Regions from separate parts of the Micromonospora sp. NPDC047756 genome, predicted to be linked through region 3. Evidence: riboswitches for the same ligand, from Rfam matches in the RefSeq annotation. Region 3 holds a riboswitch; each other region holds the start of a gene.

Region 1 (2,244 bases), on a different contig from region 3:
CACGAACGAGACGATGCCGACCCGGGGCGCGTCCGGGCCGAAGGTACGCAGCTCGACGACGTGCGGCAGGGCGGCGAGGCCGCTCCGCAGCCGGGCCAGCAGGGCCTGCTCGTGGGCGGCCAGCGCGCTCCGGTCCGCCTCGTCGAGCGCCCTGCACACCGCCGCCAGCGCGACCGCTCCGAGCAGGTTCGGGGTGCCGCCCTCGTGTCGGGCCGGGCCGGTCGCCCAGGTCACGTCGTGGGTGGCCGGCCCGACGTGGCTGGTGGCGCCACCGCCGGCCAGGTAGGGCGGGGCGGCGTCCAGCCAGTCGGCGCGACCGATCAGCACGCCCGCGCCGAACGGCGCGTACAGCTTGTGGCCGGACACGGCCAGATAGTCGACGTCCAGCGCCAGCAGATCGACCGGGGCGTGCGGGGCGAGCTGCGCGGCGTCGAGCGCTATCCGAGCACCGTGCCGGTGCGCCACCCGCGCCAGCTCGGCGACCGGCCACCGCTCACCGGTCACGTTGCTCGCACCGGTCACCGCGACCAGCACCGGCAACGCCGGGCTGCTGCCCCGACGCAGCTCGGTGAGGGCGGCGGCGAGATCACGAACCGCCCCGTCGGGGTCGCTGGGCACCGGCAGCCGCACCGACCCGCGCGGCCAGGGCAGCAGGTTGGCGTGGTGTTCGCCAGCGAACGTGACCACGGTGGTGCCGGCCGGCACGGCCCGTGCCAGCAGGTTGAGCGCGTCGGTGGTGTTGCGGGTGAAAATCACATGATCGTCGGCGCGAGCGCCGAAGAAGTCGCCGATGGTCTGCCGGGCCTGCTCGTACGCGAGGGTGCAGCGCCGCGACAGCGCTCCCGCTCCGCGATGCACGCTGGCGTACCAGGGCAGCAGCTCGGCCACCGCGTCGGCGGCGGCCCGCGCGCACGGCGCACTGGCCGCGTAGTCCAGGTTGATCTCGCCGGGCACGCCGAGGACGTCGAGCGACGTGGACGGCACGGTGGGCAGGCTGGGCAGCGAGGGGACGAGAGTGACGGACACGCCGGAACCTCCGGGGTCAGGGACCCCGGGTGCGACATCGGGACGGGGTCCGCGCTTGCCCAGCACACCGATCGGGCTGGGCCCGGTCATCACCCGGGGCACCCCACCGCGAACTCGACGAGGGTTGCCGGCCAGCAAGCCGGGGCTTGACGCTGGCGCTCGTGACCTGCCGGCAGCATAGCGGCTACCGATGCGGCCGAACCAGCCGGCGGTGGATGGCTACGCTGACCGCATGGCCGACACCCCGCCCGGTTCACCGCTGCCGCCTGCGCCCGCCGCACCGCCCGCGCCCGCCGGCCCGCCCACGGGCAAGACGCCGCGGATGCCGCTGCGCCGACTGGGCTGGCGGCGGTTCCTGGTGCTGGCCGGGGTGGTGCTGTTGATCGCGGCGTGCGCGGTCTTCATGGTCTTCACGCTCGGCCAGTCGCTCGGTGTGCAGGCCCTGCTGATCGGGGTGGTCGCCGCCATTCTGCCGGTGCCGGTGCTGGTCGGTTGCTTCCTCTGGCTGGACCGCTACGAACCGGAGCCGTTGAAGTATCTGATCTTCTGTTTCGCCTGGGGGGCGTTCGTCTCCACCGCCGCCTCGCTCACCGTGAACGACTTCGCGGCCAACCGCTTCGACGACTGGGGCCTGCCGTCGGCGCTCACCGGGGTGCTGGTGGCACCGTTCATCGAAGAGCTGACCAAGGCGTTGGGCCCGATCCTGCTGCTGGTGTTCCGCCGCCGCGAGTGGTCGGGGATCACCGACGGCCTGGTCTACTGCGGGCTCGCCGCGGTCGGCTTCGCGATGGTGGAGAACATCCTCTACCTGGGTGGGTTGGGCTACGCGTCCGGTGCCGACCGGTACGGCCCGGCCACCGGCATCCAGCAGGTCATCGCGATCTTCATCCTGCGGATCCTGCTGTTCGGGTTCGCCCACCCCCTCTTCACCTCGATGACCGGTGTGGGGTTGGGTATCGCCTCCCGGACGGCGGACCGGCGCATCCGGGTGCTCGCGCCGATCGCCGGTCTGCTGCTGGCGATGATGCTGCACGGCACGTGGAACCTGCTGCCCACGCTGACCCAGGCCACCGGCGAGGCCATCATCATGCTGTACGGCTTCCTGGGTCTCATGGTGCCGGTCTTCTTCGGCACCGTGGGACTGGCGCTGTGGCTGCGCGCCTGGGAGGGGCGGCTCACCGAGCGGGTCCTGCCCGACTACGTACGCGCCGGCTGGCT
Region 2 (2,244 bases), on a different contig from region 3:
GCGTCGATGGTCTTCAGACCCTCGCCGGTGTTGAACACGACGGTCTCGGCCTTCGGGTCGAGCCGGCCGGACTCGACCAGCTTGCGCAGCACCGCCACGGTGACCCCGCCGGCGGTCTCCGCGAAGACCCCGGTGGTACGGGCCAGATCGCGGATGCCCGCGCGGATCTCGTCGTCGTCCACGTACTCCATCCAGCCGCCGGTGCGGCGGACCGCCTCCAGGGCGTAGAGGCCGGCTGCCGGGTCGCCGATGTTGAGTGACTTGGCGATGCCCGTGGGCTTGACCGGGACGATCGTGTCGGTCTCACCGTGCAGCGCGACGGCGATCGGGTTGCAGCCGGCGGACTGCGCCCCGAAGACCTTCCAGCCGTCGGCGGGCGCCTCGACCAGGCCGATCTCCACCAGCTCGGAGAACGCCTTGTCAATCTTGGTGAGCAGCTCGCCGCTGGCCATCGGGATGACCACCTGCGCCGGGATCCGCCAGCCGAGCTGCTCGGCCACCTCGTAGCCGAGCGTCTTGGAGCCCTCCGCGTAGTACGGCCGGACGTTCACGTTGACGAACGCCGTGTCCTCGAACTCGTCGGTCTCCACCAGCTCACCGCAGAGCCGGTTGACATCGTCGTACGAACCGTCGATGGCGACCAGTTCGCCGCCGTAGACGGCGGTGGTGATGACCTTGCCCTGCTCCAGGTCGCTGGGGATGAAGACCACCGAGGGCACCCCGGCGCGGGCCGCGTGGGCGGCCACCGAGTTGGCCAGGTTGCCGGTCGACGCGCAGGCGAACCGGCTGAAGCCGAGGGCCTTGGCGGCGGTGAGCGCCACCGAGACGACCCGGTCCTTGAACGAGTGGGTCGGGTTGGCACTGTCGTCCTTGACCCAGAGCGGCGCGGTGATGCCCAACTCGGCGGCGAGGTGCGGGGCCGCCACCAGTGGGGTCAGGCCCGGGTCGAGGGTGACCCGGCTGGCCGGGTCCTGTCCGGCGGGGAGCAGGGCGGCGTACCGCCAGATGTTGTTCGGGCCGGCCTCGATCTGCTCGCGGGTGACGGTGGCCAGCGCGGCGGTGTCGTAGTCGACCTCCAGCGGGCCGAAACACTCGTAACAGGCGTGCTGGGCGGCGAGCGGGTAGCGGGCCGAACAGGCACGGCAGACCAGGGCGCGGGCGGGGCTGGCAGCGGTGTCGATGCCGGAGGCGACGAGCGTCGACGTCATGTCGAGGGTCCTCTCATCTTTCCCCGCATCGCACGGTGCGGCGGGGACGGAATTGGCACCTGCCCCGCGGGTCGCTCAGCGGTGAGCGCGCGGGGTGGTTGCCGGGGCGTCGTCGGGCCGTATCCCTCAGCCCCTCTGGATGAGGTATTCAGTTGTGCCGTCGAGTCTAGGACAACGCTGTCGGCCGCTGCTACCACTGATCCCAGGTATTGGGTCAGCGGAAACTGACCGCGACGGGGTCGGTCACCGCGATCGGGTCCGTCACCGCGCTCGTCTGGGGCAGCGCCGCGGCCCGGGGCCGGGCGGCGAGGTTCGCGGCGATCAGGGCGGCGATCGTGATGGCGGCCCCGACCAGTTCGACGGGCTCCGGGCGGTAGCCGCGGGCGATCTGCACCGCGAACGTCGTCACCGGAACCAGGTTCATGAACAGCGCGGCGTTGGCGGCGCCGAGTCGCTGCACGCCGGTGTTCCAGGCCAGGACCGCGATCACGGCACCCACCAGCACGGCGTACGACAGTTGCGGAGCGACCGCCACGAGGTCGGCGGCGGCCGGCGCGTGCTGCCAGCCGACGGCGTCGGCGCCGACGCTCAGGACGAGCATGGCGGCCGTGCCGGCGAGCGCGGTCAGTGTGGTGAAGCGCAGCGGCGACCACTCGCCGAACCGGCTGGCACCGTGGGTGTAGATGCCCCAACCCAGCACCGCGCCGATCATCATGAGCCCACCCAGGCCGAACTGGCCGAGCCCGGCCAGGCTCCCGCGCGTGATCACCAGACCGACGCCGAGGAGCGCCACCAGGGAGAGTGCCAGCAGGAGCGGCTTCGGGCGTACGCCGTCGCGAGCCCAGCGGACCAGCTGGGTGATCACCGGGGTGGTGGCCACGAAGAGGGAGATCTGCTGCGGGGCGGCGTGTTCCAGCGCCAGGTTGGTGAGCAGGTTGAAGCCCGCGAAGCCGACCACTCCGAGCACCACCACCTCCAGCGCCCGGCCGCCGTGACCCAGCGCGCCGACGCCCTCGCGCAGCAGCAGGATGGCGAC
Region 3 (2,244 bases):
GCAGCCCCCGGAACACGTCGGTGTAGACCCGCGCCGGCCAGCGCAGCCAGCGGCTGCGGGAGATCCCGGCGACGGCCAGCAACAGGCCGAGCACCGAGCCGAGCAGGGCGGCGGAGACCGCGAGGATCAGCGTGTTGGGCAACCCGACGGTCAGCATCTCGGGCAGCGCCTCGCGCATCGCGTCGGCGTCGAAGAAGGTCTCCCACAGGGTGGTCAACGGATCCATCGGTTGCTCCTCCTACCGCCCCGCTCGCTCGTCACCGGCTCAGGACGCGGCCGACGCGGACGCCGACGGCGCGACCTTGACCGCGCCGCTGCCCGGGGCGAAGTCCGCCGGGATCGGCCGGCCCGGGTAGTACTGGGCCTGCAACCGGTTCCAGGTGCCGTCGGCGATGACCTCGTCGAGCGCCTTGTTGAGCGCCTCGCGCAGCTTGTCGTTGCCCTTGGCCACCGCGTACGCGGTCGGTGCCGGGCTGAGCTGCTTGGCCGCCACGGTGATCTTGCCCTTGCTGTCGGCGGCCGACTTCTCGCCGATCTCCGCCGGGGCGATCCAGGCGTCGGCGGTGCCCGCCTTGAGCTGGTTGATCGCGCCGTTGTAGTCCGGCACCCGCACCGGGTTGAGCTGCTTGCCGGTGGCGTAGTCGTCCTGGACGGTGCCCTGCACCACCACGACCCGCTTGCCGGCGAGCTGGTCGAAGCCGGTGATCGGCGAGCCGGCCGGGACGTCCAGGCCGAAGTAGCCGAAGTCGTAGCCGTTGCCGAAGTCGACGGTCTTCTTGCGGGCCTCGGTGATGGTGATCGAGGAGCTGCCCACGTCGAACTTACGGTTGTTGACCTGGCTGAGCAGCGCGGAGAAGTCGGTGCCGACGAACTCGACCTTGAGGGAGAGCTTGCCGGCCACGGCGGTGAGCAGGTCGTTGTCGAAGCCGGTGAACTTGCCGTCCTCGAGGTACACGTTCGGCGGCGCGTCGGTCAGCGTTCCGGCGCGCAGCACGCCCGACTGGGCCAGGCCGTACGGGTTGGCGTCGGAGGAGTCGTCGTCTCCGCAGGCGGTGAGGGCGGTGGCGGCGAGGATCGTGACCGCGCTCAGGGCGGCGGCGCGGGTCAGGGCAGGAAGGAATCGCACTGGTGTCTCCGAAGGGTGGTGTCTCGGCGCGCACGGACGTACGCCACCGACGGCGCGCCCGATGGGCGTACCGGTGGGAGAGGAGCTCGGGAAGGTGGTGCTAGAGCGCGGTGCCGCGACGACAGGCGGCGCTGCACATTCGCATCATGTCCAGGTGCCGTCGCCGGATCAGTACGGGCGAGGGGCGACCGGTGCGGGTGTCCGCGACGTCGGTCGGTCCGGTGGTGCCGAGGATGCGCATGGTTCTCCCGGGTCTGTGCTGACCTGGGTGCCAGGCCACGCTTGCACCGACGTCCTGCCGGTGCCTGGTCTTCACCCGGGGCACCCCACCGCGGAGGAGGGTTGCCGGCCAGCGAGCCGGGGCTTCGCGCTGGCGCTCATGACCTGCGCCGAGGCTAGCAGCAGGAACGGGTGGATCGTCCAGTCGGTATGACCACGCTCACTGTGCGCGATGGGCTGTCAACTCGCAGGTCAGCCGGCATGGACGTGCGGTCGACGGTGCGGGTCGCGCTCCTGGCGGCGCAGGATCTCCCGGGTCACCGAGGCGATGGCGCCCTGTCCGAAGGCCAGGTAGCGCAGGAAGTTGCGGGTCGGGCCACCCTCGGACCACTCGAAGTAGATGTGGGGGCGCCGACGGCTGCGGTCGCGGATCTCCAGCAACAGGGCGGCGAGCGCGGTGGGCACCGACGAGCTGGCCAGGCTGAGCACCGGGAAACGGCCGTCGACCACCCCACCGCGGACCAGCAGCTCGGTCTCGAAGTCGGACGGGTCGGTGACCGTGACCTCGACGAAGATGACGTCGCTGTCGTCGGGAAAGTCGTTGTCCGCCATGGTCTGCGCCAGCTTGGCGCGGTACTCCGCCTCGTCGCGCCGGTCGGGTTCGTGCGCGACGAGGCGGATCCGTCGTCCGGCGCGTTCGTCGATCATCCGCGTCGCGGTGTGGTCCAGCTCGACGTGGTCGACGCGCAGCTCGTAGGCCCGCATCAGCCGGGACAGCACCGACACCAGGATGATCCCGCCGATGAAACAGGCCGCGATCTTCACACCGTCCGGGCGTTCCACCACGTTCGCCACGGTGGTGTAGACGAAGATCAACGTGATGACGCCGAAGGCGATGG

The links. A riboswitch is a leader RNA that binds a small molecule or an ion and turns the genes downstream of it on or off. The one in region 3 is predicted to bind S-adenosylmethionine.
Region 1: it holds a riboswitch for S-adenosylmethionine, as region 3 does, so the genes downstream of both, ACZ6NZ_RS15415 (aminotransferase class V-fold PLP-dependent enzyme) here and ACZ6NZ_RS11290 (ABC transporter substrate-binding protein) in region 3, are expected to answer to the same signal.
Region 2: it holds a riboswitch for S-adenosylmethionine, as region 3 does, so the genes downstream of both, thrC (threonine synthase) here and ACZ6NZ_RS11290 (ABC transporter substrate-binding protein) in region 3, are expected to answer to the same signal.

The regions. Positions count from the first base shown of each region.
Region 1 covers NZ_JBVJGQ010000004.1:474,417-476,660, reverse strand. Annotated here, with positions in the region: gene ACZ6NZ_RS15415 (aminotransferase class V-fold PLP-dependent enzyme) at 1-1,026, opposite strand, end outside; SAM riboswitch class IV at 1,073-1,193, opposite strand; gene ACZ6NZ_RS15410 (PrsW family intramembrane metalloprotease) at 1,217-2,244, shown strand, end outside.
Region 2 covers NZ_JBVJGQ010000004.1:495,515-497,758, forward strand. Annotated here, with positions in the region: gene thrC (threonine synthase) at 1-1,208, opposite strand, end outside; SAM riboswitch class I at 1,219-1,354, opposite strand; gene ACZ6NZ_RS15500 (DMT family transporter) at 1,423-2,244, opposite strand, start outside.
Region 3 covers NZ_JBVJGQ010000003.1:411,025-413,268, reverse strand. Annotated here, with positions in the region: gene ACZ6NZ_RS11295 (amino acid ABC transporter permease) at 1-226, opposite strand, end outside; gene ACZ6NZ_RS11290 (ABC transporter substrate-binding protein) at 266-1,126, opposite strand; SAM riboswitch class IV at 1,400-1,511, opposite strand; gene ACZ6NZ_RS11285 (amino acid transporter) at 1,598-2,244, opposite strand, start outside.